4 regions of the Cupriavidus sp. MPR-AND1C genome follow, and region 2 is predicted to be linked to each of the others. Evidence: predicted binding sites of a transcription regulator. Region 2 holds the regulator's gene; each other region holds the start of a gene.
What was found. The regulator LexA, encoded in region 2, represses DNA repair genes until DNA is damaged. The targets are predictions, from matches to a motif close to ACTGTATNNNNATACAGT.
Positions count from the first base shown of each region.

Region 1: a site for LexA is predicted at 4,384-4,401, ahead of dinB (DNA polymerase IV). Genes of this name have one in related genera too.
Region 3: a site for LexA is predicted at 3,050-3,067, ahead of imuA (translesion DNA synthesis-associated protein ImuA). Genes of this name have one in related genera too.
Region 4: a site for LexA is predicted at 3,377-3,394, ahead of AC1RWI_RS17340 (ATP-dependent helicase). Genes of this name have one in related genera too.

Region 1 is NZ_JBXASU010000018.1:33,552-41,012, reverse strand. It holds gene mnmC (bifunctional tRNA (5-methylaminomethyl-2-thiouridine)(34)-methyltransferase MnmC2/FAD-dependent 5-carboxymethylaminomethyl-2-thiouridine(34) oxidoreductase MnmC1) at 1-1,886, opposite strand, end outside; gene AC1RWI_RS12765 (23S rRNA (adenine(2030)-N(6))-methyltransferase RlmJ) at 2,132-2,989, shown strand; gene AC1RWI_RS12760 (DUF1488 family protein) at 3,101-3,352, opposite strand; gene AC1RWI_RS12755 (hypothetical protein) at 3,686-4,177, shown strand; gene dinB (DNA polymerase IV) at 4,418-5,581, shown strand; gene AC1RWI_RS12745 (sensor domain-containing diguanylate cyclase) at 5,689-7,398, shown strand.
Region 2 is NZ_JBXASU010000021.1:194-7,654, reverse strand. It holds gene AC1RWI_RS14040 (inorganic phosphate transporter) at 1-450, opposite strand, end outside; gene AC1RWI_RS14035 (DUF47 domain-containing protein) at 464-1,090, opposite strand; gene AC1RWI_RS14030 (replicative DNA helicase) at 1,302-2,693, opposite strand; gene rplI (50S ribosomal protein L9) at 2,958-3,410, opposite strand; gene rpsR (30S ribosomal protein S18) at 3,442-3,720, opposite strand; gene priB (primosomal replication protein N) at 3,724-4,023, opposite strand; gene rpsF (30S ribosomal protein S6) at 4,098-4,472, opposite strand; gene AC1RWI_RS14005 (asparaginase) at 4,574-5,572, opposite strand; gene lexA (transcriptional repressor LexA) at 5,800-6,456, shown strand; gene AC1RWI_RS13995 (hypothetical protein) at 6,565-6,735, shown strand; tRNA gene AC1RWI_RS13990 (tRNA-His) at 6,839-6,914, shown strand; gene AC1RWI_RS13985 (hypothetical protein) at 7,131-7,280, opposite strand.
Region 3 is NZ_JBXASU010000045.1:9,294-16,754, forward strand. It holds gene AC1RWI_RS22555 (error-prone DNA polymerase) at 1-573, opposite strand, end outside; gene AC1RWI_RS22560 (Y-family DNA polymerase) at 607-2,172, opposite strand; gene imuA (translesion DNA synthesis-associated protein ImuA) at 2,105-3,001, opposite strand; gene AC1RWI_RS22570 (hypothetical protein) at 3,343-3,696, opposite strand; gene AC1RWI_RS22575 (hypothetical protein) at 4,530-5,027, shown strand; gene AC1RWI_RS22580 (cation-translocating P-type ATPase) at 5,024-7,461, shown strand, end outside.
Region 4 is NZ_JBXASU010000029.1:39,056-46,516, reverse strand. It holds partial or broken gene AC1RWI_RS17365 (YifB family Mg chelatase-like AAA ATPase) at 1-367, shown strand, start outside; gene AC1RWI_RS17360 (LysE family transporter) at 659-1,312, opposite strand; gene AC1RWI_RS17355 (hypothetical protein) at 1,372-1,980, opposite strand; gene AC1RWI_RS17350 (thioredoxin fold domain-containing protein) at 2,095-2,598, shown strand; gene AC1RWI_RS17345 (TlpA disulfide reductase family protein) at 2,722-3,276, shown strand; gene AC1RWI_RS17340 (ATP-dependent helicase) at 3,530-5,599, shown strand; gene cmdF (tyrosine 2,3-aminomutase) at 5,609-7,243, opposite strand; gene AC1RWI_RS17330 (sigma-54-dependent transcriptional regulator) at 7,358-7,461, opposite strand, start outside.

The sequences.
Region 1 (7,461 bases), on a different contig from region 2:
GCCAGCAATTCCGCCCCCAATGCGGCCCATGTGAGGCCGCGCGAGCCATATGCAAGTGCCGCGTAAAGCCCCGGCAGCCGAGGGATATCCCTTAGGCGCGCCCCGCTGAGCGCCGCGGCGTCCCGCGCCGCCTGGGCCTCGTCGGCCACGCGGCCGATCAGCGGCAGGCGGTTGTGCGAGACGCTGCGCACGCCCACATACCCGCTGAGCATTGCCGGGTCCAGGCTGGCGGCCGTGCCGGCAAGCGCCGGCAGCAACGCGGCGAGCCGGGCCAGGTTCTCGGCGTGCACCGCGGGGCGCGCATCCAGCGCGCCGGATTCCTGTGCATCCGGCTCGTAGCTGGAACCGATGCGCGCGGTGCCGTCTGCCGCGCGCGGCAGCAGGTAGCCGGTGCCGGTGACCACGCAATCGGGCCATTTGCCAAGGCGCGCCAGCTCTGCCGGCGCCAGCGTGGTGAGCTGGCCGCGCACCCGGTCGATCGTCATATGGCGCAGCGCGAGCAAGCGCAGCGCTTCGTACGCGTTGGCCACGACCACCACCGGCGCCGCGGCCATGACCATGCCCACCTCATCCAGCGCCTGCCAGCCATCCGCCACGCGCGCCAGCCGCGCAACGCGGCTGCCATAGCGCGCCGTTACCGCCGCCCCGGCCCGCGCCAGCTGCGCGCGGCAGATCTCGGGCGGCGGCGCCCAGCCGCCCTGCCCGAACCACAGCCCGCCATGGGGCACCGGCGCGCCATGCCGGCTGGCTGCCTCCTCGGCGCTCATCCACCGCGCGAACGCCTGCGGAAAACCCAGGGCGGCAAGCGCCGCCTGCTGGATATCCGCGTCCTCCACGCCCGCACCGGTCTGCAGCACGCCGCAGCCCTGCCAGCCGGGCGCATGCCCCGCCGCCGCCAGCCCCGCCCAAGTCCGCAGGGCCTGCAGGTTGCCGGCGCGCGACAGGCGCGACAGGATGCTGTCATCCGAGGACAAGTGCGGATGCATGGCGGCGGCACGGTGGGCCGAGGTCAGCTGCGCCGGGCCGTCATGGGCATCGAACAAGGTCACGCGCCAGCCACGCGCGGCCAGCCGCTCCGTGACCGCGCAGCCGGCCAGGCCCGCGCCGATAACGATCGCGTGCCGCTCGGGCCACGCGGCGGCGGATGGCGGCGGCTGGCGCCGCGTGCCGCGCATGGCAGGAAAGCGCGCCACGGTCATCGGTGGCTCTGAGCCATATCCCGGTGCGGAGCTGAGCGCGAAGCCGGCGGCTTGCAAACCCCGCTGGAAGGCAATGTCCGCCACGTGGGTGGCGAGCGTGGCTTCCGGGCGGGCCAGCCGGGCCAGCCGCTTCATCAATGGCGGCTGCCACATTTCGGGGTTGCGCGCGGGCGAAAAACCGTCCAGGTAAAACGCATCCGCGCCCAGCACCAGCCGCGGCAGCACGGCGTCGATATCGCCAAATGCCAGCGTCAGCACGACCGCCCCGCCCTCGAATTCCAGCCGGTGCAGGCCAGGCAGCGCCAGCGGCCATGCGGCCCTGAGCTGGGCGGCCAGCGGCGCCAGCGCCGCCGGCGCGCCAATGCAGGCATGCATCGCGGCAAGCCCCTCGCTCGTCAACGGATGCTTCTCGATCGACACAAAGTGGAGCCGCCGGCAACGCTTGGGATCGTCTCGCCATGCCTGCCAGGTTGCCAGGAAGTTCAGCCCCAACCCGAAGCCGGCCTCCACAATCACGAACTGGTCGCGCCCGCCCCAGGCCTGCGGTAAGCCGTTGCCGGCAAGGAAGATATGACGGGCCCGCTCCAGGCTATCTTCGTTGCCGTGATAGGCCTCGTCGTAGCGCGGCGAGTAGGGCAAGCCTGAAGCGGAAAAAGCGGGCTCGGCGAGATCTAGGCTGCGGGACATGGACAAGGCGACAAAGCGGCTGAGGTCGGGAGAATGGGAAATGCGCAGGAGCGTCAGACGCGAAGCGCATTGGAAGTGCATTGGAAGCGGAGGCTGGCGAAGAAGCCGGCAATCGCCCGCCAGGCGCGCCCTGCGGCATGCCGCAGGGCCGCCCCAAAGCCCGGCGATGGTAGCATAGCGCCCTGTGCCGCCGGCCCCTCCAGGCCGGCACCCGCACGCCCCGCACGACCTTTTCCCGCCTCGCCATGCTCAGCTACCGTCACGCCTTCCACGCCGGCAACCACGCCGATGTTCTCAAACACGCCATCGTGGTCCAGTTGCTGGAGCAGTTGAGCCAGAAAGACAAGCCCTTCTGGTACATCGACACGCACGCTGGCGCCGGGCTGTACGCGCTCGATCACGCCTACGCGCAGAAAAAAGGCGAGTTCGAGACCGGCATTGCCCGGCTGTGGCAGGCCGCCGCCGCCAAGCGGCCCATGCCGACGCTGGTCGAGGACTACCTGGAGCAGGTTCGCACGCTGAACCCGGACGGCAACCTGAAGCACTACCCCGGCTCGCCGTGGCTCGCCTGGCAGATGCTGCGCGACGCGGACCGCCTGCGCCTGTTCGAGATGCACAGCACCGAAATCCAGGTGCTGCGCGACAACTTCCGTGGCGCCGGCCGCCGCGTCATGCTGTACGACGGCGACGGCTTTACTGGCATCAACGCCATCCTGCCCCCGCCGCCGCGCCGCGCACTGGTGCTGATCGACCCTTCATACGAGGACAAGCAGGACTACGGCCGCGTAGTGCGCAGCCTGCAGGATTGCCTGCAGCGCTTTGCCACCGGCATGTACGCGATCTGGTATCCCGAAGTGCAGCGCCGCGAATCCGTGCAGTTGCCGGTGCAGCTGAAAAAACTGCCGCTCAAGAGCTGGCTGCACGTCACCCTGCGCGTCAAGCACCCCGTCGCCGGCGGGCTGGGCCTGCACGGCAGCGGCATGTTCATCGTCAACCCGCCGTGGCGCCTGAAGGAAACCCTGGAGGCAGCCATGCCCGCCCTGGTGACGATGCTGCGCCAGGACGACGGCGCCGGCTTCACGCTGGAAGCGCAGGAAAGCTGATCCTCGCGCCGGCCGGGCCGCTGGCGAGAAAGAAGCTATTTGGCCATGCGCCGGCCATCCTCCAGCATGCCGCTGGTGTCGCGGCAGTGCTGGCCGCTTTTAGCGCCGCTGTCAGGAGATGGTGTACCTGTTCTGCCGGCTGCGGGAATAGAGCCCGCGGGCGAGTTCCAGGATGTGGTCGCGGTGGCGGTCGAATGCCTCCAGCACGGCAGGCTCGTCCGGGCGCAGTTCGGGGCTGAGGTTGGAGAGTACCGCGCGGTCGACCTCGAAGGAGATCTCACGCGAACTGTCGTAGCCCCAAAAGCATACGCAATGCCTGGATGGGTCGTAACTCCGGCTGGGATTGGGAAAATTAAGTGCCATTTCTGTATCCTAGTCCGATTCGGCCCCCTCTGTACGGCATAGAAGGCGGGACTGCCGGATTTGCGCCGAATTGGGCAACCATCCCACCAGCAAGTCTGGAGAAGACCGCTTCTCATCGCCATTTCGCTTACCGGTAACCTGGTGTCGAGCCGCACAGACATGACGCGACATAGGTGTCGGGAAAACCAGATCTAAGCATCTTCTACTTCGCCCGCGCGCGGCCAGACCGTACGATTCCCATCACAACCGCGGTGGCACGATCGCCGCGGTCCGGGACAGGACGGCAACCATAAAGCTGTCCGCCGGACATCAACACAAGGGTCAAGGGGTCTTATGAAAAGCTTGCGCGGAGCCAGCAACGGTTGGGCGCCGGACGTCGAGGTGACGGACAGGGGCATCTGGAAAAACACGATCGCCGCAGCCAGCCACGCGCTGGAAACCGTCGCCCTCATCGAGCACGGCGTCGGCATGACATTGAAGCTGCAGCGCAAGATCCGCGCGCTGCGCGAGCGTTTGCACGCCACCCAGACCGAACTGGACCGCTATCGCGACATGCACGCCGCCGCCATGGAGGCGTTACGCCAGATTGAAGTGACACCGCCGGAAGATACCGGCCGGCTGCGCGCCGAAGGCGAAGCCCTGCAGATGCGCCACCGTGCCTACAAGCTGCTGGTCGAGCATTACGCCCGGGCGGGCATTCCCATCGACCTGGCCGTCTTCGCCAGGCAGCGCCGCCAGGTCCTCCAGCACATCCTGTTCCAGCAGCGCCGCGGCGTCGCGCCGGCGCAGATCAGCGTCGACGATATCGCCTTCCTGCTGCGCTGATCCCATCGCCAGAGGGGAAAGAGATTCCGGCGTCCATTGCGACAATCGCGGGCCGGCCGGATCCGCTTACACCGGCTGCGCTTTCAAAGGCCCGCGCAGTTCGCGGGCTTTTTTTTCGCGCCGGCGGGCATCGTCATGACGGCCACCTACGTGCATCGCTGGTAGCGCGACCGGGGCACAGCGGTATTGTCGGCAGAATTCGATATACTGTATATGCATACAGTCACCCGCCGACGCCCCATGTCATCTGCACCCCGCCGCATCGCCCACCTGGATATGGACGCGTTCTACGCGTCCGTCGAGCTGTTGCGATACCCTGAGTTGCGCGGCAAGCCCGTGGTGATCGGTGGTGGACGCAATGCGGTCCCCGAGATACTTCCCGACGGCAGCCGGCGCTTTGCCCGTCTGCGCGACTACGCCGGGCGCGGTGTGGTCACCACATCCACCTACGAAGCCCGCGCGCTGGGCGTGTTCTCCGCCATGGGCATGATGAAGGCCGCGCAACTCGCCCCGGACGCCATCCTGCTGCCCACGGATTTCGACTCGTACCGGCACTACTCCCGCCTGTTCAAGGCTGCCGTCGCCACCTTCACCAGCGACATCGAAGACCGCGGCATCGACGAGATCTACATCGACCTGAGCGAGGTGCCGGGCGAGCCCGACGATATCGGTACCCGCATCAAGCAAGCGGTGCGCGAAGCCACGGGACTGAGCTGCTCGATCTGCATCGCCCCCAACAAGCTCCTCGCCAAGATCGGCTCCGAACTCGACAAACCCGACGGGCTCACCCTGCTGGCAGCCAGCGACGTGCCACTGCGCATCTGGCCGCTGCCCGTGCGCAAGGTCAACGGGATCGGCCCGAAGGCCACCGAGAAGCTCGCGGCGCTGGGCATCGCCACGGTCGGCGACCTCGCCAGCGCGGACCTGGGCATGCTGCAGACCCATTTCGGCCGCAGCTACGCCGCCTGGCTGGCCGAGATCGCGCAAGGCCATGACGAACGCCCGGTGGTCACCAGCTCCGAGCCCAAGTCCATGAGCCGGGAAACCACCTTCGAGCGCGACCTGCACCCCAAGCAAGACCGCCAGACGCTCTCCGAAGTCTTTACCGGCCTGTGCCAGCGCCTGGCGGAAGACCTCCGCCGCAAGGGCTACGTGGGCCGCACCATCGGCGTCAAGCTGCGCTACGACGACTTTCACACCGTCACCCGCGACCTCAGCATGCCGGCCCCGACGGCGGACGCCGCACAGCTGCGGCGCGCCGCCACCGAATGCGTCAAACGCGTTGCGCTGGACCGGAAGATCCGCTTGCTGGGCGTGAGGGTCAGCGCGCTGACGCCCGCGGGAGAAGTGGCGCCGGCTGCGCTGCCGGTACAGGCAGAGTTGCCTTTCGCCGACAACGCTTAGCCGGCCCCGCTTTGAGCCGATCCGTCTGATAGTATTGGCACAGCCGTGCATAACGTTGCAGCACCTGCGCACAATCCGCACAATCAACACCCTCGGGCTAACGTCAATTGTCATTTGACCTGGATATGCGGGCCTCTACCGAAGCGCAAGCTAGACATGAACGCATCGACACCTCTAGGTGGCTAAGCCTGACAGTCGCCTTACAGCAAGCGCGGTTTGACGCGCTGACACGACTCGCGCGGCACCTCTTCAAGGTCCCGGTTGCCCTGGTTACGTTGCATGACGTGCTTGATGATGCGCATCCCGGCGACGTTCCCATCCTCATCGACGGCCTGCCCATGGGCTTTCACGCGGCGTGCCCCTTGACCACATCGAGCGGCAGCCGGCTTGGCGCCTTCTGGCTGCTCGATGCAGGGTCACGCGAACTGGACCAGGCGGAGCGCGGCCTGCTGCAGGACTTTGCCGACATGGCGGTCGCTATCGTCGAGCGCGACCTGGCCCAGGGCAAACTGAACGACGACGCCAGCAGGCTCGAGGAAAACGAAAAGCGGCTTGAGCTGGCCATCGCGGGAAGCGGCACGGGCGTCTGGGACCGGGATATCCAGTCGGGCTGCATCCACTACTCGGCCGGCTGGAAAGCCATCATCGGTTATGAAGAATCCGAGATCACCAACCGGATCGAAGATAGCTATACCCGCGTCCATCCCGACGACCTCGCCTACGTCCAGGCCACCATACAAGCCCACTTCAACCAGGAAACGGAAAGCTACGCGGTGGACCACCGGATCCGCTGCAAGGATGGCAGCTATAAATGGATATCCAGCCGCGGCAAGGTGGTCAGCCGCGGCGGCAACGGCGAGCCGCTGCGCATGATCGGCACCACCACCGATATCACGGCCATCCAGGCACTGGCCGAAGAACTGCAGCAAACCGTCGACCTGGTCACCAGCCTGACCAACGAAGTCCCCGGCCTGGTATTCCAGCATCGCCTGCTGCCAACGGGGGAATCCTTCCTGTCCTACGCCAGCGCCGGCATCGCCGATATCTACGAGCTCACGCCGCAACAGGTAGCCGCCAGCACAGGCCCCATCCATGCCGTCATCCACCCCGACGATCTGGAAGCCTACCGCGCCTCGCTTCAGGCGTCCGCCGCCAGCCTGACACCCTGGCACCTCGAGTACCGCGTCGAACTGCCCCGGCAAGGACTGCGCTGGCGGCAAGGCGACGCGCGTCCCCGGCGGCTCGACGACGGCAGCACGCTATGGCATGGATTTATCACGGACGCGACCGAGCGCAAGCGCATCGAGGGAGAACTGCAGGAATTTGCAACCATCGATTTCCTGACGCAACTACCCAATCGCCGTCACTTCGTCGCGCGGATCGAACAGGAGCTTGCCCGGATCCAGCGCACGGACAGCCGCCCTGCCGCCGTCCTGACGTTTGACCTCGACCACTTCAAAGCCATCAACGACACCTGGGGCCACGCCATGGGCGACCACGCCCTGCGGCGTTTCGCGGCGCTGCTGCGCAATGCATTGCAAAAGCACGATTTCGCCGGCCGCATCGGCGGCGAAGAATTTGCCGTGGTGCTCCCCGATGCGAGCCTTGAGACGGCGACACGATTTGCCAGGCGCGTCCAGCATCAGATCGCGGAAACCGCACTGCTTGACGGCAGCCAGATCGTCACGCTGACCGTCAGCGTCGGCATTGCCCTCATGCATGCCACCGATCTCAGCGCGGACCTATCCCTGTTGCGCAGCGACGGGGCGCTCTACCGCGCCAAGGAACGCGGCCGCAACCGTATCGAGTGTGACTGATCCACGCCAGGCCGGTGACTGGCGAAGCGATACCGCACGACGATGACACACCAGCAGAATCCC
Region 2 (7,461 bases):
GAAGCCCAGCAGCGGCGAAATGACGATAAAAGCCACGGTCTTGAGAAGACCGCCGCCCACCAGTGCGCTGGTGCCGCTCTTGGCCACCGCGGCCCCGACCAAGCCACCGATCAGCGCGTGCGAGGACGACGAGGGTATGCCGTAGTACCAGGTGATCAGGTTCCAGGCAATGGCACCCATCAGGGCACCGAAGATCACGTAGTGATCGACGATATTGACATCGATCGTGCCAGTCCCGACGGTTGCCGCCACCTTCAGGTGGAAGATGAAAATCGCCACCACATTGCACATGGCCGCCATGGCCACCGCGTGGTGCGGCTTGAGCACGCCCGTCGACACCACCGTGGCAATCGAGTTGGCGGCATCGTGAAAGCCGTTCATGAAATCGAACAGCAGGGCGAGAGCCACCAGCAGGCCAATGACCCACAGGCTCATTTGTATTGTTTGCATGCCGATTTGTGCCTCAGGCGTTTTCCAGGACGATGCCTTCGAGAATGTTGGCGACGTCCTCGCACTTGTCGGTAATGGTTTCGAGCTGCTCGTAGATCGCCTTCAGCTTGATCAGGCGCTTGACGTCCGTTTCGTCGCGGAACAGCTTGGACATGGCGGCGCGCATCACGCGATCAGCCTCGGACTCGAGCTGGTCGATCTGCTGCGCCGTCTTCAGGATGGCGCCGGCATTGCTCATGTCCTCGAGCAGGCCTACCGCGATCTTGACCTGGTCGCAACACTGCACGCAGATGGAGGCCAGCTTGCGTGCCTCATCGGTCAGGCTGGTCACGTCGTACAGCGAAATGGTCTCCGCCACGTCTTCCATCAGGTCGAGGATGTCGTCCATCGTGGTGATGAGCTTGTGGATCTCATCGCGGTCCAGCGGCGTGATGAAGGTCTTGTGCAGCAGGTCGATCGTGTCATGCGTGATGCGATCGGCTTTCTTTTCCGTGGCCTGCACGCGGCGGGCGTGGGCCTCGGCATTGGGCAGGTCGTTGACCAGCACTTCCAGCTCGCGGGCGGCTGTCACCGCGCAATCAGCATGCTGGTTGAAGTATTCGAAGAACTTGCCCTCAGTGGGCATGAATCGGCCGAACATGGAATGTTCCTTGTCGAAGCGCGGGGGCGCCGCGGGTAGTTACTGAATCAGGCGGATACGCATTAAACGACAGCCGCCCGAGGGCGGCTGTCATCAAAACGCAATATTTTACAGGTTTGTGCCGCGATGCCGGGGGACTTTGACACGCGGCAGGCACGATCGACTGTGGCCACCGAGCCACGATGCCCGGCAAGCCGCGCCACGACTGGCTTCAGTTGTCGTTGTCGAAGAAGGCGGGGCCGCCGCTGAAGTTGTCGAACTTGGTGAACTGCCCCAGGAACGTCAGCCGCACGGTGCCAATTGGGCCATTACGCTGCTTGCCGATGATAATCTCGGACGTACCCTTGTCCTGCGAATCGGGGTTGTAGACCTCGTCGCGGTAAATAAACAGGATCACGTCGGCATCCTGCTCGATAGCGCCGGATTCACGCAGGTCGGACATCACCGGGCGCTTGTTCGGGCGCTGTTCCAGGCTTCGATTCAGCTGCGACAGTGCGATCACCGGGCAGTTGAGTTCCTTGGCCAGGCCCTTGAGCGAGCGCGAGATTTCCGAGATTTCGGTGGCGCGGTTTTCCCCGCCGCCCGAGCCCGACATCAGCTGCAGGTAATCGATGACGATCAGTCCGAGCTGGCCGCATTGTCGTGCCAGCCGCCGCGAACGGGCGCGCAGCTCCATCGAGCTCAGTGCCGGTGTTTCGTCGATGAACAATTGCGCATCGTTCATGCGCTGGATGGCATGCGTGAGCCGCGGCCAGTCTTCGTCAAGCAGGCGGCCGGTACGCAAGCGGTGCTGATCAAGCCGGCCGACCGAGCCCAGCATACGCATGGCCAGCTGCGTACCCGCCATTTCCATCGAGAACACGGCCACCGGCAGGCCCTGCTCCACCGCCACGTGCTCGCCGATATTCAGCGAGAAAGCGGTCTTACCCATGGAGGGGCGCCCCGCCACGATGATCAGGTCGCCCGCTTGCATGCCACTGGTCATGCGGTCCAGGTCGATAAAACCGGTAGGCACGCCAGTGACGTCGGTGCTCGAGTCCCGGTGGTACAGCTCGTCGATGCGCTCGACCACCTGGGTCAGCAGCGGCTGGATTTCCTGGAACCCCTTCTGCCCGCGCGAGCCCTCCTCGGCGATGGCGAACACCTTGGATTCCGCCTCGTCGAGCAACTCCCGCACCTCGCGCCCTTTGGGGGCGAAGGCCGCGGTAGCGATATCGTCGGCCACGGTCACCAGCTTGCGCAGCACCGAGCGCTCGCGCACGATCTCCGCATAGCGGCGGATATTGGCCGCGCTGGGCGTGTTCTGCGCCAGGGAATTCAAATAGGCCAGGCCGCCCACCTCTTCCGCCTTGCCAGCGCCTTGCAGCGACTCGTAGACGGTGATGACGTCGGCGGGCTTGGTCGCGGCGATCAACCGGGAGATGCTCTGGAAGATCATCCGGTGATCGAAGCGATAGAAATCGGCTTCGTTCAGGAAGTCGGCGATACGGTCCCAGGCGGCATTGTCCAGCAGCAGGCCACCCAGCACCGATTGCTCGGCCTCGATGGAATGCGGCGGTACCTTGAGATTGTCTAGTTGGGGGTCTGCGACAGGCGCGTTCATAGGGGGGGATTATAACGGTCGGCGCCAGCGCGCCGGCGGAGAATTCGCAGCCAGCCGTTGGGGCATCCTGCCGTGTGACGGCGGGACAACCGGCCCCGCCTTGTAGCGATCGGGCAATCGGGCAATCGGGCAAGCAAGGGGTGCGGCCAAACAAAAAGGCAGGAGCATCGCGCTCCTGCCTTTTTGTTTGGTCAAGCAAGTGGCGCTGGCATCCGGCTCCCACCTGCCCGAAGGACAAGCAGGAACCGGCAGCAACACCGAAGCTTAGACGTGTTCGCCCAGGACGGAAACCGTCACGTCGACCAGCACGTCGGTGTGCAGCGAGACGCTGACCGGGTGGTCGCCAACAACCTTCAGCGGACCATTCGGCAGGCGCACTTGCGCCTTCTCGACCTTGAAGCCTTGGCCAGCCAGGGCTTCAGCGATGTCGGCGTTGGTCACCGAACCGAACAGGCGGCCGTCCACACCCGACTTCTGGGTGATTTGCACGGTCAGGCCGTTCAGCTTTTCGCCTTCGGCTTGCGAAGCTGCCAGCTTTTCAGCGGCTGCCTTTTCCAGTTCGGCGCGCTTGACTTCGAACTCGCTGATAGCGGTCTGGGTAGCGCGGCGGGCCTTCTTGTTCGGGATCAGGAAGTTACGGGCGTAGCCGTCCTTCACGCGAACGATGTCACCCAGGTTGCCCAGGTTGATGACTTTTTCAAGCAGAATAATTTGCATCGTGTTTTCTCCTTAACGGACCTAGGGCCGATCAGTTCTTGTGCAGGTCGGTGTAGGGCATCAGCGCGAGGAAACGCGCGCGCTTGATGGCCGTGTCGAGCTGACGCTGATAGTGCGCCTTGGTGCCGGTCAGGCGGGCCGGCGTGATCTTGCCGTTGTCGCCGATGAAATCCTTCAGGGTGTCCAGATCCTTGTAGTCGATCTGTTCCACGCCAGCCACGGTGAAGCGGCAGAAGCGCTTGCGCTTGAACAGCGGGTTTTGCTGTTGGAAGCGCTTCTTGTTCTTGTTGTCACGTTTGACGAATGCCATGATTCAATCCTTTTCGAATGCTTTACATCCAGTGATGTGAAAGACGAGAGCCTTGCTGTTGCGGTGCCTGCGGGCCAGGAATCCTTCGCAGTCGAGCATCGCGCCGAGCGGGGTACGCTCAAGCCGCTGGCCGATCTGACCGATTCCCATGGCGGCGATGGCGAACTCCACCTGCCTGGGCGTTTGCGCCTCGACCGTCTCGCCCGCGTACTGCAAGATGCAGTTGACCACGGGGACCCCGGCCGGGGTGTAACGCAAGGCATCGCGTTCCGCGAGCGTTGCGCAGAGCCTTAACTGGTTCAACGCACTCTCCCGCACCGATGCCCGCACTTGCCGCTGCGGCGATCAACGCCGGCGGCAACCACAACAGTCCGCACTTAGGCGGCCTGGACTTCGCTGGTCTGTTGCGCGGCCTTGCGAGCTTCTTCGCGCTGCACTTCCTTCATCATCGGGGACGGTGCGGTTTCAGCCTTCTTGGTCTGAACGATGAGGTGGCGCAGCACTGCATCGTTGAACTTGAACGCGTGTTCGAGTTCAGCCAGGGTTTCCTTGCCGCATTCGATGTTCAGGCAAACGTAGTGAGCCTTGGCCAGCTTCTGGATCATGTAGGCCATCTGACGGCGACCCCAGTCTTCCACGCGGTGGATCTGGCCTTCCTGGGACGTGACCAGCGTCTTGTAACGCTCGATCATGGCCGGGACTTGTTCGCTCTGGTCCGGATGGACGATAAATACGATTTCGTAATGACGCATTGACGCTCCTTTTGGATAAGCTGCCCGAGCGCCATGTCCGGTGCAGCAAGGTTGAATAGCCTTAAAGTATAGCGTGCTTTTGCTATCGGGAGCAAGACGCCTCAGTTTTCGGTGAATAGTGCCTGCAGCGCCGCCGGGTCCTTTGCCAGCCCTGGCTCAGCAGCCAGAGCCAGCGCCAGGAGCACGCGCGCCTTATAAGGATTGAGGTCGCCGGCCGAAACAAAAACGCCCGCCGCAGGCCGGGGAGGCGCAGGAATCGCCACATGCCCCGCTCCTGTGCGCGAACTGCGCACCACTGCCACGCCCGCGCCAGCAGCATCAGTCAGCGCCTCCACCAGCGACTGGTGGACCGACCCGTTGCCAGCCGCCGCCACGACCAAGCCCGACACGCCCGCCTGCGCCAAGGCATCCACCACGATCCGGCCCGGCTCCGCATAGCTAGCCACGATCTCGACCTGCGGCCATGCGCCAGGAACCGGCCAGGCCTTGGCCGGCAAGCGGCTGGGGGTGCGCACAAAGCGCACGAGGTTGTCCTGAACAAAACCAATCGGCCCGGATACCGGAGACACAAACGCATTCACCGCCGATGTGTGCGCCTTCATCACATCGCGCCCTGCGTGGATCTCCTGATTGATCACCAGCAGCACGCCCTTCGCCGTCGCGCCAGCATCCGCCGCCACGCGCACCGCATCCAGCAGGTTCAACGGGCCATCCGCCGACAACGAGGTCGACGGCCGCATCGCAGCCGTCAGCACAACTGGCACCGTACCCACGCAAGCCAGGTGCAGCAGCATGGCCGTTTCTTCCAGGGTATCGGTGCCGTGCGTAATGACAATGCCCGACACATCGGGCTGCGCGGACCAGAACGCCACGCGCTCCACCAGCCTTGACCAGAGCGCGAACGACATGTCCTTGCTATCTACCTGTGCGAGCTGCTCAGCTTCGATCCGCGCCACCGCGCCCAGCGCCGGCACCGCGTCAAGCAGCGCCGTCACCGGCACCGTCGCCGCCTGGTATTTCGCACTGCTAGCTGGATTGGAAGAAGAACCGGCAATGGTGCCGCCAGTAGCGAGCACGACGACACGAGGCAGGAGAGACATGGCGGGAAAGTGGCCGGGAGCCAGAAAAGTTGAACAGCAAGCAGCGCAAGACGCTTCGGGTGCCGCGGATTGTAACCCTCCGCACGCCCGTCACGGCACGCGCCAAGACCCGTGGGACGCACCTGTCAATGCGCAAACTCCCAAAAATTCCGCTTGCACTTCACTCGATACTGTATAAAATCACAGCATACTGTTTAAACATACAGTGCTCACAAACACCGGCGACCATGGCGACCCTGACACCGCGACAGCAGCAGATTTTCGACTTGATCCGCAGCAGCCTCCAGCACACGGGCTTCCCGCCCACGCGCGCCGAGATCGCCGCCAAGTTCGGCTTCTCCTCACCCAATGCAGCCGAGGAACACCTACGTGCCCTGGCCCGCAAAGGCGTGATCGAGCTCACCCCCGGCGCCTCCCGCGGCATCCGCCTCAAGGTCTCCCGCAGCGACTCGGAGCTGCCCGACCAGTTCTCCCTGCCTATGGCCGGCGTCATGCAGCTAACCCTGCCACTGGTCGGGCGCGTCGCAGCCGGCAGCCCGATACTCGCCGCCGAACACATCGACCGTCAATACCAGGTCGACGCCTCGGTGTTCGACGTGCAGCCCGATTACCTCCTCCGGGTGCGTGGTCTCAGCATGCGCGACGCCGGCATCCTCGATGGCGACCTGCTCGCCGTCAAGCGCGCCAGCGAAGCCGCCAACGGCAAGATCGTTGTAGCGCGCCTGGGCGACGACGTCACCGTCAAACGCCTCAACCGCCGCGGCGACATCATCGAGCTGATAGCCGAGAACCCCGACTTCCCCAGCATCATCGTGCAAGCCGGCCGCGAAGAGTTCTCACTAGAAGGCATCGCTGTCGGCCTCATCCGACCCAGCGCGTTCTGACGAGTGCGGCTGAGGCGGGCGAACCCCGAACAAGCCGACACCCGATTGTGCCAACGCACCCGCATAGCGGGTACCGCTAACTGTTGTTGCAAGTCACCAGGTGTAGCCATGCTGCCAGCCAACCGCCTCTCCGCCCGCCGCCCCGTCAAGCCCGTGCCCTTCCGCCAATCCAAAGGCGTGCGCATCTACCAGGGCGCACAACGACGCACCATGGTTGGCAGCATGGCCGCTATCTGCCGAATGCTCGAGTTGGAGGAATCGTCCAAGCTGGCTGGTTAATGGAAGGCACCAAAAAAATTTGTGCCGAGTACTAGCCATCCGTCTCTTGGCATTGTATGATCTTGTTCTTCGTCGTTCGGCACCAAGCAAAACGACATCGACGGTGGCTGTAGCTCAGTTGGTAGAGTCCAGGATTGTGATTCCTGTCGTCGTGGGTTCGAGTCCCATCAGCCACCCCAGAATTCTCTTTACAAAACAGCGCCTTAGCTAAGGCGCTGTTTTTGTTTGCGCGTCCCAAAGCGATGTTCTATTCCCGCCATATCCCGCCATATTCCCACGGTGGGAATACTCGGCACCCTCATCCCCACCCCCGCCCCCTAACAGCCAGCTCGATCACCACGCAAGGCATCGAGACTCGCCACATCGAGAAGATTGCGTGGACCGCCAATTCCCTGTCATTCGGGCATGATGCCCTTGAAGTCGCGTGCCGGCACGAAGGCCTTAGCATCCAGCCAGCCGTAGCGCACGTCACCCGCACTCAGTTGCCCATCTGCCATAGCCGCACCGGCGACGCGCAGCAGGCGCTCGCGCGCCTCGCCGGACACCGATAGCAGCCACGCCGTTCAGGCTCTCCCCGATCAGCTCTTCTGCGCCGGCGCGGACGGCAAGCAGCAGCACGCTACCAAGGGCAAGAAAGTCGCGACGATCCATGGTTGCCTCCTGGCCACGAGTTGGCGGGTGTAGATGTCGGCAGCTTAGCGGATCTGGAACCAACCGCCTTCCCGG
Region 3 (7,461 bases), on a different contig from region 2:
GCGATTTTGCGCCAGCAGCACCAGCCGCAGCACAGGCCGGCCCGCGTGGTCGGTGAGCGTAAAGCGGCTGCCGATCAGCAGGCGGAAATCCTGCGCGGCACGGGCCAGGGCAAGCAGGCGGTCATGGCGGCGCAGGCGGGCCTGCAAGGCGTCATCGGCGCTCCCGGCGGCAGTGGCGTGCGGCAAGGCAGGGAATTCGCCCTCCCCTCGATGCTCGCCGTCTTCGTCGTCGCCCTCCTCCGGCTCCTCCGCTGCCTCGTCCTCATCCTCCCGCAGCCCGGCGGCCAACCGCGCCGCGCTGCGCTCGGCCGCATCGCGGGTGCGTTCGCGCAGGTCCTTCAGCGCATGGTGCGCGCGGGCCGTGCCTGCCACCGAGCATTCGTCGGTCAGCGCCAGGCCGCGGTAGCCGAGCGCAAACGCGCGCTCGATCAGCTCGACCGGATGCGATGCCCCGTCCAGGAAGGTGAAATTGGAGATGCAATGCAGCTCCACATAGTCGGGCAACGCCGGCAGCAGCGCCGAAAGCGCCGGCGGCAAGGCAGAGAATGAAGGGTTGGCTGGCTGGCTCGACATGACAAAGATTCGGGCAAAGATCCGGGCAAAGATTCAGGCAAACAAGCCATGCAGGAACCAGCGGTACTCGCCGCTTTCCTCACGCCCGGGGCGCTGGCGATAGACCCAGCAGCGCAGCCCGTCCGCCCGTTGCGCAACGAAGTAATCGCGCGTGGCCAGCGCGCCGTCCCACCAGCCGGATTCGATGCGCTCCGGGCGCGAGAGCAACGTCAATGGCCCGCCGTGGCAAGGCCGATGGCGCTGCACAGTCAGCGCCACGGGCTGCGCCATCAGCCACAGCGGACGCTCCGGCATGCCCGCCGGGGCACGCTGCGGTTCGCGCGGCGCGCGCGCAGGCATCTCATCCACCGGGCACCAGCGGTTGGCGCGCTCGGGCCGGTGGTCGGCCAGCGGCTGCGGTTGCAGCACGTTCTCCCGGCCCAGGCGCGCCATCAGCGTATCGAGCACGCGGCCCAGTTCCGCCGGCGTGCCGCCCGGCTCGGGAAACAGCGCATCGCTCTGCGGCACGCAGGCCTGGACCGACTCCACCACCAGCAGCAGGCTCACCGCCGGCACGCGGAACTGCACCTTGTCCAGCCGCTCCTGCAACAGCCTGGACAAATGCACCGGATCGCGGCTGGGCTGCGCCAGGCTGATCGTCACCGGCGTGGCCTGCGTCTCGGCGCCCAGCCGGTAGCGCTCATGCTCCAGCCGCAGCACAAGATGCGTCACGCCCGCCTGCTGCACGGCCAGCCAGCCGGCCAGCGCCAGCAGCAAACGCTGCGCGCCCGCCATCACGCCCTGCACGGATTCGGTCCGGCCTGGCAGCTCCATGCGCTGCGAGAAGGTGGCGGGCGCGCTGAACCACGTAAAACGCACCGGCACCTCGCCATAGGCCTGGTCCAGCCGCGCCAGCAGGTCCGGCCCCAGCCGGCGCCGCAGGCCGGCACGTGGCAGGCCCCGCACCTCGCCCACGGTCCGGCAGCCGATGCCATCGAGCCAGCCATCGTCCGCCAGCCCTTGCAACATGCCCACCGGCAGCCGGTCCAGCAGCCGCGCCATGCGCGGCAGCCCCACCGCGCGCCGCGCCGGACGCACCAGCCCGCCCCGGCGATCCCTGCGCAGCGGCTGCGCCGCCAGCCACGCCGCCCCGAAGGCCGTCGGCCCGCAGCCCAGCTGCAGGAACACCCCCAGCCGCCGCACCCGCGCATACACCGCCCGGCACAACGCAAGATGGCCGCCAAACAACCGCAGGCTGGCCCCGGCATCGATCATCACGGTAGCCACCCCGGCATCCGGATGCACCGTGACATGCGGCGTGAAATGCAGCAACGCCAGCGCCAGCGCCGTCATCACCTGCGCCTCGGCCGCCGGCTCGCGCTGCAGTTGCACCACCTGCGCCGACAACGCCTGCACGCCGCCTCGCCGCATCCCCGCCTGCACCCCCAGCGCCACCGCCGGGCCGTTGGCCAGCACCACCCGCTCGCGCTCCATCACCGCCACCGGCACGCTGTGGTGCAGCAGGCCGGCGCAGGCGCGATGCGCGTCGGGCTCAGGCCAGTTCGGCTGCAGCGCGTCCAGCGACAGGCGCGGCAGATGCACCGCGATCCAGTACGACATGGGCTTGCTCTCCCGCAACGGCTTGGGAAACCGGGGCATTCAGGGGGACCGGCATCGACGGGGCCTGCGGCGTGGCCATGGCCGGCACCGCCATCATCTCGCCCAGCGGCAGCACCAGCGGCGTATCGCGCACCGGGCCGCGCCGCTTGTGGAACACGACCGACACGGCATTGCCCGGCGCCGGCGACAACAGCAGCCGCAGCACCGCCGGCGACGACTCGCGCAGCACGCTGGCCGGCCGGCACGCCCACACCACGGCGTCTCCCGCCTGCGCCAGCACCTGCAAGCGCCGCAGCGCCTCGGGACGCGCCGTGGGCAGCCACACCATCACCCCGCCAAAGGCCTGGCTGCGCAGCACCTGCTCCGCCGCCCACAGCACATCCGCCTGCGCCGCGGCCCGGCTCGCGCCAGCGGGCGGGCGCACCCAGTACAACAGGCGCGCCGGCAAACCCCATTCGGCCAGGCACGTTGCATTGGGCAGGTGCGGCGGCCCGATCAGCGCCACCCGGCGCTGCGCCGCGGCCAGCGCCAGCAAGGCCGGGCGCAGCAGCCGCAACTCGCCCACGCCGGGGTCGGCCAGCAGCAGCTCTGTGAGCGCGCCCACCGGCCAGCCACCGCCCGGCAACTCGGCCGAGAGCGCGTCATGGCCGGTCGGCAAGGCCGGCACGCTGCCCGCCCGGCCCAGATGGCCAAGCTGCCCCGCCCGCCACAGGCCGGGATAGCGTTGCTCCAGTGCGTCCAGCGCCCCCTGCCGGTCGGCCACGGGCGGCTGCGCCAAAGGCGAATCGCCCGATGCGTCGGGCGATATGGGGAAGAGTTCGGCTGTCATGTGATGCGTGCGGCTCAGCCCTAGGGGACTGACAGGAAGTTTCCGGATACTGTATGTTTATACAGTACCACGGATGCGCGCAAGGGTGAAGCGGTGTAGACGTCGATGACAACCCGTCTCGGGCCGCCCGTATGCCATAGACGTAGACGTAGACGTAAACGTCGTCCACGCTCGGATCTCAATTTCCTTATGGTCAGTTGAGCGCTGTTGACTCGGTTTTGGACACCACCATTCTTTATGGACTCGATGCGTGGCGCGAATCGTTGCATTCCGCTATGTCAAGTTAGCAAAACTGGCACGCCGGGTACTGGGGATCGAATGACTCCGGCGCGCCGCTGGCGTCAGTTAGCCTGCTCACCCTTCTTTGGCTCCCCCGGCATCTGTGCCTTCGCGGCCGCGTCGTTGGCCTTTTGGTGCTTCTTCTCGTGACTCCTGGCCGCCTTCTTGTCCCTGTCATAATCGCGCTTGGCTGCCTTCTTCGTGGCCTTGTATTCGTCCGAAGCCTCCTTGTTGGCCTCGCGGCGCTGGACAAGTGGATCCTTTGGGGCCTCGATCTGCGTCCGGCCGGCAGGCACCGTCGCGTTGCTGCGATCGGGAGGGGCACCCGGCGCCTGCGCAAAGGAAGCCGCACATATCAGGCTGGCGGCCAAGCCGCTGCTGGCTTGCAGAAAGCGAATCGACTTGTTTTTCATCATATCGGACCTCATGTTTGTGAATTTGACACGGCATTTCGGCACTTTGCGAGTAGCACCGCAAAGACAGTCTTGAGAGAGATCGAGGGCCGCTTCTGTTGCGCAATTCGCCTGCGTTTAGCTTCCTGCCCTTGCTGCCGGCGGCCCCCCGATTCAAAAGGCTACTCGCAATCGGCGCCGTCTCCGACAGGCGCATAAAACAGTATGCGCACAGTGGGCCTAGTCCCTTTGAGCCAAATCAACGTCCGACGCGAAAGAACGGTTCGTCTCCAGGTACTGGATGTGATGTTGACGCGCAACAGCCAGGGTGGTACCTGAGGTCATCGAACGGAAGTCCCCTCCATTCGAGGCTCCCCCAATGCGTGCTCAGCGCCGAGCCGTCGGCCCGCGCTATCGAGTGCATGCTGGCCTGCCGCCGCCCATGGTCGCGGCAAGCCTCAGCCGGATGACGCGCTCGCCCGCTTGCGCTTCGGGCGTATTTACCGCTGGCCCCGGCCCCCGGGCGTGTACCGCTAATGTCAAGCAGCGCTCGCTGCTGAGCCTGGCAGAAGCCACGAAACTCAAAGCCGAACACAGCGAATTGGTGCAGGTGATCCGCCAGGTGAGATCGATGGCGGATCGTGTTGCCAGCCTCGCCGGGGCGGTAGCTGCAGCGGAACATGCACAACGCAATCGGGCTCCGCGCCAGCAATTGCTTGATGAACGCCACGATGAGGCCGGGCCCGTTTCGCGCGGCATTGCGCTGGATCAAGCCGCGCGCCGTGCCACGGATAATACTGGAGCGGAGATGCCGGCGCCCTGTCGGTGCTAGCGAATAACCACGAACCGATTCCATCATGGCTGGCAAGCATATCCTTGGCTTCGTCGCGGCGGCGGCGTTGGTCGGGCTCGTCATTACGGCGTTGCCCGTCCACGGCGCGCAGCCAGATGCCGACATCCTTCTCCCCCAGGTACAGCAGATCAACGGGATCTCTTATGTCTCAGGCGGCATCGGGGAGGACGAGGTAAAAGCCATGCGGTCCATCGCGGGCCGCTTCAACGTACGGCTCGGATTCTACGATGCGAAGGGCGGCGCGGCCCTGTCCGACGTCGTGGTGACAATCGAGGATACCCGTGGCGAGCGGCGTCTGCGCGTTGTCATCGCCGGGCCCTTGCTCTATATGCAGCTGCCGCCAGCCACATATACGGTGCGTGCCCAGTTTCGCGGCGATAGCCAGTCTCGCAAATTCACGGTCGGGCGTAACGCAATCAATTACCTGTTCCGCTTGCGCATCAATGAGTTGGAAGACGGCTGGGTCTATTGCGAGTCGCGGTGTCCGCGGCGCGGTCGGTGAAGCCGGCATCCACGCCCTCCGTCTCCGGCTGGCACTTGCGCGACGCGAGGGAACTCGCCCGCGAGCAAGGGGTTGATCCCGCTCAAGGCCTGTCCGAAGACGAGGCGCGGCTGCGCGCAGGGCGTCACGGCCCGAACGCGCTCCAAGAGACGTCTGGGCGCGGACTGCTTTCGCTGGTCGCCGCGCAGTGCAAGGACTTCATGGTCATCGTGCTGCTGGCGGCCGCGATCGCCTCCGGCGTCATCGGCGACTTGAGCGACACGCTCGCCATCCTGATGATCTTGCTGCTCAACGCCGCCATCGGCATCGCGCAGGCCTGGCGCGCTGATCGCGCCATCGCCGCGCTTCGCCAACTCGCGGCAGCCCAGGCCACGGTGCTGCGCGGCGGCCATTTGGAGACGGTGCCGGCAAGCGTCCTGGTGCCGGGTGACATCGTCCAGCTCGAAGCCGGAAACCATATCCCCGCCGACTTGCGGCTGATCGAAGTCGCCCAACTCCAGGTGGACGAATCAGCGCTAACGGGAGAGTCAGTCGCGGTCGCCAAGCAAAGCGTAGCCATGTCGGCCAACAGCAGCGCGTTCCTCGCCGACCGCCTCAACATGGCGTTCAAGGGAACGGTCGCCACGCATGGGCGCGGAACAGGGATCGTGATGGCCACGGGCATGGCCACCGAGTTGGGCAAAGTCGCACGACTGCTCGACACGGCAGAGCGCAGCACCCCATTGCAGCGCCGCCTGGCAGGCTTCGGCAGGCGACTGTCGATCGCGGTGTTGGGAATTTGCCTTGTGATTTTTGGACTGGGCGTGCTGCGCGGCGAAGGCCTGCTGCCGATGGCGCTCACGGCGATCAGCCTGGCCGTGGCCGCGATCCCGGAAGCCCTACCCGCCGTGGTCACCGTGCTGCTTGCGCTTGGTGCGCGCAGGATGGCGGCGGTGCACGCGCTGGTAAGGCGGCTTCCGTCGGTGGAGACCCTAGGCTCCGTCACGACGATCTGTTCCGACAAGACCGGTACGCTGACACAGAATCGCATGCAAGTAGAGTTATTGCTGGCCAACGGGCGCCAATGGGTCCCGGGCGATTCGCTGCCGGGCGCCGTCCATCGGGAGGCGCTGCTTGCCGCCGTTCTGTGTAACGACGCCCGCCAGTCCGGTGGCGATACCCCCGGGGACTGGCAAGGAGATCCGACCGAAACGGCACTGGTACGGGCAGGCCTGTCCGGCGGTATCGACAAGGCCGCGATGGACGAGGCCCTTCCTCGCGTCCAAGAGCAGCCGTTTGACTCCGGGCGCAAGAGAATGACCACGGTCCACTCAGGCGCACACGACTACGTGGCCTATACGAAGGGCGCGCCAGAGTCGGTGCTGCCGTGCTGCGAAGCGCGATGGACGCCGGACGGTCCCGCGCCGCTGGATAGCGCCAATGTGCTTGAGCAGGCAAACACGCTCGCCGGGCAAGGCCTGCGCGTGCTGGCGCTGGCACGCAGGAACCATCCGCGCCTCCCTGATGCCAATGCGCTGGCCGAAGTCGAATGCCGCCTTCAGTTCCTCGGCCTGCTGGCGCTCATCGACCCGCCGAGACTGGAGGCTGCAGATGCCGTGCGCGACTGCATCGGTGCGGGCATTACCCCGGTAATGATCACCGGTGACCACCCCGCCACAGCGCGGGCCATCGCGTACCGGCTGGGCATCGTGCCGGAACGAGATGCTGAGGTCGTGACGGGGGTGGATCTCGCCTCGCTCGACGATACCGCTTTGCGCGAGCGAGTCGCGCGGGCGCGCGTGTTTGCGCGCGTCGACCCGGCGCAAAAGATCCGCATCGTCGAGGCGCTCCAAGCGCGTGGGGAGTTCGTCGCCATGACCGGCGACGGCGTGAACGACGCGCCAGCGCTCAAGCGCGCGGAAATCGGGGTGGCCATGGGCAAGAACGGAACCGACGTTGCCCGGGAATCGTCCAGCCTGGTATTGCTTGATGACAATTTTGCAACCATCGTCGCGGCCGTGCGGGAGGGCCGCCGTATTTACGACAACATTCGCAAATTCGTGCGCTACGCCATGACGGGCAACTCGGGCGAGATATGGACGATCGCCCTGGCGCCGCTGTTCCTGCTACCCATCCCGCTGCTGCCCATTCACATATTGTGGATTAACCTTGTCACCGACGGCCTGCCGGGCCTTGCACTGGCGGCGGAGCCGGCCGAATCCGGCATCATGCGACGTCCGCCCAGGCCACCGACGGAGAGCTTGTTCGCGCACGGTATGTGGCAGCACATCGTCAGTATCGGTTTGCTGATTGCGGGCCTTTGCCTGGGGGTGCAGGCCTGGGCGCTGGCAGGCGGGCAGCGGCACTGGCAAACCATGGTATTCACCGTGCTCACGCTGTCGCAGATGGCGCACGTACTGGCTATTCGCTCTGAACAAACCCCGCTATGGCGCCT
Region 4 (7,461 bases), on a different contig from region 2:
CGACCGGATCGACCTGCAAGTGGAAGTGCCGGCGCAGGATCATCAGGAAATGCTCGACGGCCCGCCCGGAGAGCCCAGTGCAGACGTGCGCCAGCGCGTGCTGGCCGCCCGGGCCGTGCAGCAGGCCCGGCAAGGCAAGCCCAATGCCGCCCTGTCCGGTCGCGAGATCGACGAGCACTGCCCGCTCGCGCCCGAGGCGCAGGCATTGCTGCGCGGCACCATGGCCAAACTAGCCTGGTCGGCGCGCGCCTATTTCCGCGTATTGAAGATCGCCCGCACCATTGCCGACCTGGCAGGCGCCGAGCCATTGCAGCCGAGCCATGTGGGCGAGGCTATCCAGTACCGGCGCGCGTTGCGGACACCGTAGCCATTCAGGCCCGGCGCGGCGGCACGGCCACAGGGGGCTCCGACGGCGGCGGGGGCTCCTCGATCGGAGGGAGGTCGGGCGGCACGCCCGGCGGCAGCGGATCTTCGGCCGGCGGCACCGTGTGGGCGGGCCGCGCTTGCAATGAAGCCTGCTGGGGGGAAGAGCTTCGCATTGCTTGCCTCCGCTTGGGTCGTCTTCGTCTTACCTTATTGAAGCAAACGCACTCGTGGGAAGCCAGCGATAGATAGACATATGGATGGATCGGGCCGGCGCGACGCCGGCCCCGGGTCCTCAAGCCGGATGGCGCCTGACGAAGAACAACGCCGCGCCCACGGCCACCAGCACGCTGCCGAAGATCCGGTTCTGCCAGCGCACCGCGCGCGCATTGCGGAACAAGCCGCGCATGCGCGAGGCCAGCAGCGCGTAGCCGTGCATCACCACCAGGTCCACGCCGCACATCGTCGCGGCCAGGATGGCAAGCTGGGGTCCCAACGCATGGGCCGGATCGATGAACTGCGGCAACACCGCCACCATGAAGATGATGCCCTTGGGGTTGGTCACATTGGTCAGCAAGCCCGTGGCAAAACGCCGGCGCGGACTCAGCGCGGCCACGCGCGGCGCTTCCGTGCCCCGCGCGGCATCGTCCAGAGCGCCGCCGTCCACCCGCGCGCGCCATTGCTGCACGCCGATATAGATCAGGTAGAGCGCGCCAATCGTCTTGACCACGGCAAAGGCATGCTCGGAGGCCACCAGCAACGCGCCCAGGCCGCCGCCAGCCACCAGCAGGATGATGACCAGCCCGGTCTGCAAGCCAAAGATCGTGGTGGTGGTCTTGCGCAGGCCGTAAGACAGGCCATGGCTCATCGACAGCACCGCGCCGGAACCCGGCGACACAGCAATCACCCAACAGGCCGCGAAATAGGCCAGCCAAACATCCCAACGCATTGCGTTACTCCTTGAAAATCAACTGTCTTGAATCTGCCTGGAAGCCTGGGGCGCCCAGGTCAGAACGGATGGAAACCCGTCAGGAACTGGTCTATCTGTTCCGCCTGGCGCTGGTCGCGCGCGGCCTCTCCCGCCTCCAGCACGACCGCTTGGTAGACGTGCACGCCCGACGCTACCAGCCGCGCCGTCAGCCTGCGTGGCGACTGGTCCTGCGGCGATACCGCTGCCACCTGCACCTCCACGCCCTCGAGCGCCACGGCCGGCGATGCGGCCGACATCACGGTTACCTTGCGGGTCCTGACCGCTTCGGCGGGATGCGGCCCGAGGTTGTCGAGCAAGCCCTTTTGCATGGAATCCAGCGCCGCCTTGCGCAACTTGGCGTCATCGGCGGGCAAGGTCACCACGCCCACGGCGAACAAGGTCTCGTCGACCCGGGCCGCGTCCATCGTCATGGGCAGCTTGCGCCCGGCAATCGCCACCTCGCGCGCGGCACCGGAAGGCTTGCCGGGATAGAGCGCCGCGTAGGCGCCTTCGTTGGACTGGATGGTGCGCCAGTCATAGCGGGGCGAACAGGCGATCAGCCCGGCGCCGAGCGCGCCCAGGACGATGGCGTTGGCAAGCAGGGACTGCGGCAAGCGGAAGAACCGTGGAAACCAGGCGTGGGGCATCAGGGCGGCGAATGCGGAAATAAGCCGCTATTATCGTAGAACCCGCGTGCCAGCGCTCATCTACATTGCCCGCCAATGCACACCCAGCCATCGATCCAGCCATCGATCCAGCCAATGCGGCCATCCCCCCGGAGTGTCTTTGGCACCGCACGCCGTACCGGCGCGGCGATGCTCGGCGCTTTGCTGGTCGCGGCAAGCACGAGCGCCCTGGCCGCCACGCCCCACCTGCCCCCCGTCAACGATCTCGCCATCCAGGCCGCCGCTGCGGCCAGCCGGGGCGAGCCCCTGGTGGTGCTGGTGACATTGCCCGGCTGCGTGTACTGTGAAACGGTGCGCCGCAACTATCTCGGCCCGCAAGCCGCGGCGGGCGAAATCGAGGCGCGCGAGCTGGACATGACCGCCGACACGCCGCTGCGCAACGCCGATGGCAGCATGACCACCGCACGGGAATGGGCCCGCAGCCGCAATGTGGCGGTAGCGCCCACGGTGCTCTTCCTCGACGCGCGCGGCCGCTCCCTGGCCACGCCGCTGCGCGGCATGCAGCCCGATTTCTATGGCGCCTACCTTGAGCAGGCGCTGGACCAGGCCCGCTCTGCCTTGGCAAGCAAGACGCATTGAGGCGCACGAAGGCGCACGCAGCTGCGGCCAATCGTCGCATCCGCGGCGGCTCGGTGAATGCAGCCGGCAGCGTCCCGGCAGCGGCAGTAGAATAGTGGCTTGTCTGACCTGTCGGCGAGCATCATGACGACCTCCGCTTCCCCCACCGCACCCACCCCGGCAAGCACCGCCTCGCGCAAGCTGTGGCCTGTGATCGCCGCCGTGCTGCTGGTTGCCGTGCTGGGCTGGTTCGGCTATCGCGCCATCGCCCCCGCCAATGCGGCGCCGCCCGCCACGTTCACGCTGCTGTCGGGAGAAAAAGTCAGCACCGCCGATCTCAAGGGCAAGGTCTACCTGGTCAACTTCTGGGCCACCAGCTGCGTCACCTGCGTCAAGGAAATGCCGGACATGGTCCGCACCTATGACAAGTTCAAGGGCAAGGGCCTGGAGTTCGTCGCCGTGGCAATGAGCTACGACCCGCCCATGTACGTGATGAATTATGCGCAAACGCGCAAGCTGCCGTTCAAGGTGGCGATGGATTCCGACGGCGCGGCCGCCAAGGCATTCGGCGAAGTGCAGCTGACCCCGACCACCTTCGTGATCGACAAGGACGGCCGCATCCTCAAGCGCTATGTGGGCGAGCCCGAGTGGGACGCACTGCACAAGCTGCTCGACGGCGCGCTCGCCAAGGCGGCCTGAGCCACTGCCTGGCCCGCCGCCTCCGTCCGGAAAGGTGCCTTCCATGGCACCTTTTTTTATTGCCGGGCGCCGTCGCGCAACGCCCGGCTTGCGCAGCCCGGCTGTATGGATATACAGTTGCCAGCAGCTTTCTCCGCCCATGCTGGCCAGCGCACTTGCGCGCGGCATCCCCTAAGGCCCCCGCTCCGTGTTACTCGATCCCGATCCCAGCGCCGTGCTTTGCGATGCACCCGCCGTCAAGCAACCCGATACCGTGGATGCCGCCGCCCCCGATACGCCGGCCTACCTGTCCACCCTGAACCCGGAGCAACGCGCGGCCGTGACGCACGAGCCCGCCGCGCCGCTGCTGATCATCGCCGGTGCCGGCTCGGGCAAGACCAACACGCTGGCGCACCGCGTTGCCCATCTGGTGCTGGGCGGCGCAGACCCGCGCCGCATCCTGCTGCTGACGTTCTCGCGCCGCGCGGCGTCGGAGATGGGGCGGCGGGTCGAGCGCATCGTCGACCAGGCGCTGGGCATGCAAGCCTGCGGGGCGGGACGCGCGGCTCTCACATGGTCCGGCACCTTCCACGCCATCGGCGCGCGCCTGCTGCGCGAGTACGCGGAAACGCTTGGCCTGTCGCCCAGCTTCACCATCTGCGATCGCGGCGACGCCGCCGACCTGATGAACGTGGTGCGGCACGACCTGGGCCTGTCGGCCCAGGCTTCGCGGTTCCCGCGCAAGGAAACCTGCCTGTCGATCTACTCGCGCGTGGTCAACACGCAGGCGCCGCTCGAAGACGTGCTCAAGCACTGGTTCCCGCGCTATGCCATGTGGACGGATGCGCTGCGCGGACTATTTGCCGGCTATGTGCAAGCCAAGCAAAAGCAGCAGGTGCTCGACTACGACGACCTGCTGCTCTACTGGGCGCAGGCACTGGCCGAGCCCGCGCTGGCGCAGGACATGGGCGCGCGCTTCGACCACGTGCTGGTGGACGAATACCAGGACACCAATGCGCTGCAGGCTGCCATCCTGCTCGCGCTCAAGCCCGACGGGCGCGGCCTGACGGTGGTGGGCGACGATGCCCAGTCGATCTACGCCTTCCGTGGCGCCACGGTGCGCAATATCCTCGATTTCCCCACCCAGTTCACGCCGGCCGCGGACATGGTCACGCTGTCGCGCAACTACCGCTCCACCCAACCCATCCTGGCCGCCGCCAACGCGGTGATCGGGCTGGCGGCCGAGCGCTATACCAAGGACCTGTGGTCGGAGCGCGGCTCGGCCGAGAAGCCGGAGATCGTGGTGGTCAACGACGAGGCGGACCAGGCCCGCTATGTGGTCGAGCAGATCCTCTCGCGGCGCGAGGCCGGACTGGCGCTGCTGTCGCAGGCGGTGCTGTTCCGCGCCGCCGACCACAGCGCGCAACTGGAGATCGAGCTGGTCCGGCGCAATATCCCGTTCGTGAAGTTCGGCGGCTTGAAGTTCCTGGAATCCACGCACGTGAAGGATGTGCTGGCGGTGGTGCGCTGGCTGGAAAATCCGCGCGACCGCATGGCAGGCTTCCGCAGCCTGCAGCTATTGCCGGGCGTGGGACCCAAGACTGCCGCTCGCGTGCTCGATGCGGTGGAAATCGCCACCGAGCCGCTGTTTGCCCTGGAGTCCTTTGAGGCGCCGCCAGCCGCCGCCGAGGCCTGGCCCGACCTGCTGGCGCTGGCACGCAGCCTGATGGCCCCGGCCGCGCCGTGGCCATCCGCCTTCGAGCAGGTGGTGGCGTGGTACCAGCCGCACCTCGAGCGCCTGCACGACGACGCGCCCGCGCGCGCCGCCGACCTGCAGCAGCTGGAGCGTATCGCCGCCACCTACGCGTCGCGCGAGCGCTTCCTGACGGAACTCACGCTGGACCCGCCGGACGCATCGAGCGACGAATCCGGCGTGCCGCTGCGCGATGAGGACTACCTGATCCTGTCCACCATCCACTCGGCCAAGGGCCAGGAATGGAAGGCCGTCTATGTGCTCAATGCCGTCGACGGCTGCATGCCTTCGGACCTGGCCACCGGCACCACCGAGGAAATCGAGGAAGAGCGCCGGCTGCTATACGTCGCCATGACCCGCGCCCGCGACCACCTCGACATCGTGGTGCCACAGCGGTTCTATGTGCACCAGCAGACCGCCTATGGCGATCGCCACGTCTACGCCTCGCGCACGCGCTTTCTGCCCAACCGCGTGATGCCGCTGTTCCACAGCCGGTCCTGGCCGCCGCCCCCGCCGGTGGCGGACGCGCCGGCCAAGGCGCCGCTGCCCAGGCTGGACCTGGCCGGGCGCATGCGCGATATGTGGAAATGAGCCCGCGTGTCAGTTGACCGCCGCGCCAGCCGCGCGCACCACCCCCACCAGCGCGCCGGCGCGCAGTTGCGCGGCAATGGCTTCGATATCGTCGGTCATGTAGCGATCCATCGCCAGGAACGGCACGCGTTCGCGCACAAAGGCAAAGACCGCGCGGCCCGCCGGCGACAGGCTTTCCACCGCGCCGGCCAGCTCGGCAGCCTGGCAGGCTGCGAGCAGCTCCACGGCGAGGATGTACTGGTTGTTGTCGATGATGCGGCGTGCATTGCGCGCGCCGATCAGGCCCATGCTCACCACGTCCTGGTTGTCGCCGTTGGACGGCACGCTCTGGATGCTGGCCGGGCTGCAGATGGTGCGGTTCTCGGCGATCAGCGCGGTGGCCGGATACTGCGCACCGGCAAACCCGCAGCTCAGCCCCTCGTTGGCGGCCGCCAGGAAAGCCGGCAAGCCGTTATTCAGGTGCGGGCTGAGCAGGCGGTTGAGGCGACGCTCCGACACCACGCCGAGCTGCGTGGCCGCGATGGCGAGGAAGTCCATGGCAAACGCGACTTGCTGGCCATGGAAATTGCCGCCGTGGAACAGCTCGCCGTCGTCGAAGAACAGCGGATTGTCGTTGGACGAATTCAGCTCGCGCTCGACCACGGTGGCGCAGTGCCCCAGCGTGTCGCGCACCGCGCCCAGCACCTGCGGAATGCAGCGCAGCGTGTAGGCCTTTTGGATAAACACGCCGGTGCCGGTGTTCTTCTCGTCGCCGGCGCGGGTCTTCATTTCGCCCGCCAGCTGGCCATGCCCTGAGAGGCGCGTGGAACCCGCCAGCAGCGCGCGCAGGTTGGCCGCCGATTGCACCTGGCCCGGATGCGGCTTGGCGATGTCGTGGCCGTGGGTCATGAAGGCATCGGCCGAGGCGTTCAGCCCTTCGAGCGCCAGCGCCGCGATGATCTCGGCCTGCGTCACCTGGGCGCGCATGGTTTCCAACAACAGGCACGCCATGCCGGTCATGGCCGAGGTGCCGTTGATCAGGGCCAGCCCTTCCTTGTGGGACAGCTTGATCGGCTCGATGCCATGCTCGCGCAATACCTGCCCGGTGGGCGCGGTAGTGCCGTCGGCCAGCAGCACCTTGCCTTCGCCGATCAGCGTGATGGCGATATGCGACAGCGGCGCGAGGTCACCGCTGGCGCCGAGCGAGCCCACCTGCGGCACGGCGGGCGTGATGCCCGCCTCGACATAACGCAGCAATTGCTCGATCACCAGCGGGCGTACCGCCGAATAGCCCCGCGCCAGCGCATTGGCGCGCGCAACCATCATCGCGCGCACCTCTTCGCGCCCGAACAGCGGGCCCACGCCGGCGCAGTGGCTGCGCAACAGGTTTTCCTGCAGGGCGCCGGCATGCTCGATATCCACCCAGTTATGCACCAGCTCGCCAAAGCCGGTGGACACGCCGTAGATGGGGATATTGGACGAGGCAAGTTCCTCGAAACGCGCACGCGCATCCGCCACATGGGCACGCGCAGCCTGGTCCAGGCTGGCCGGGCGACGACCTTGCGCCACCTGCGCCAACGCGGCGGCGGTGAGTTGCTGGCCATCGACCTCGACGGCCGTGCCGCCCAGGCGGCTGGATGCGTGCTGGCTGGATACCTCGTTCATTGCGTGTTCCGGATGAGCTGTTCGGGCCCGCGAGTGTATCAAGAGATGTTGACCCGAGGCGCCCAGCGGCCGGTTCACCCGGAAATGCCGGAAGCGCAGGAAGCGCAGGAAGCGCTACAGCCCGTAGCGCTTGATCTTGTCGTACAGCGTCGCCTTGCCCACCTGCAGCAGATCCGCCGCCTGGCTGACCGCGCCGCCGGTGCGCGCCAGCGTATCGG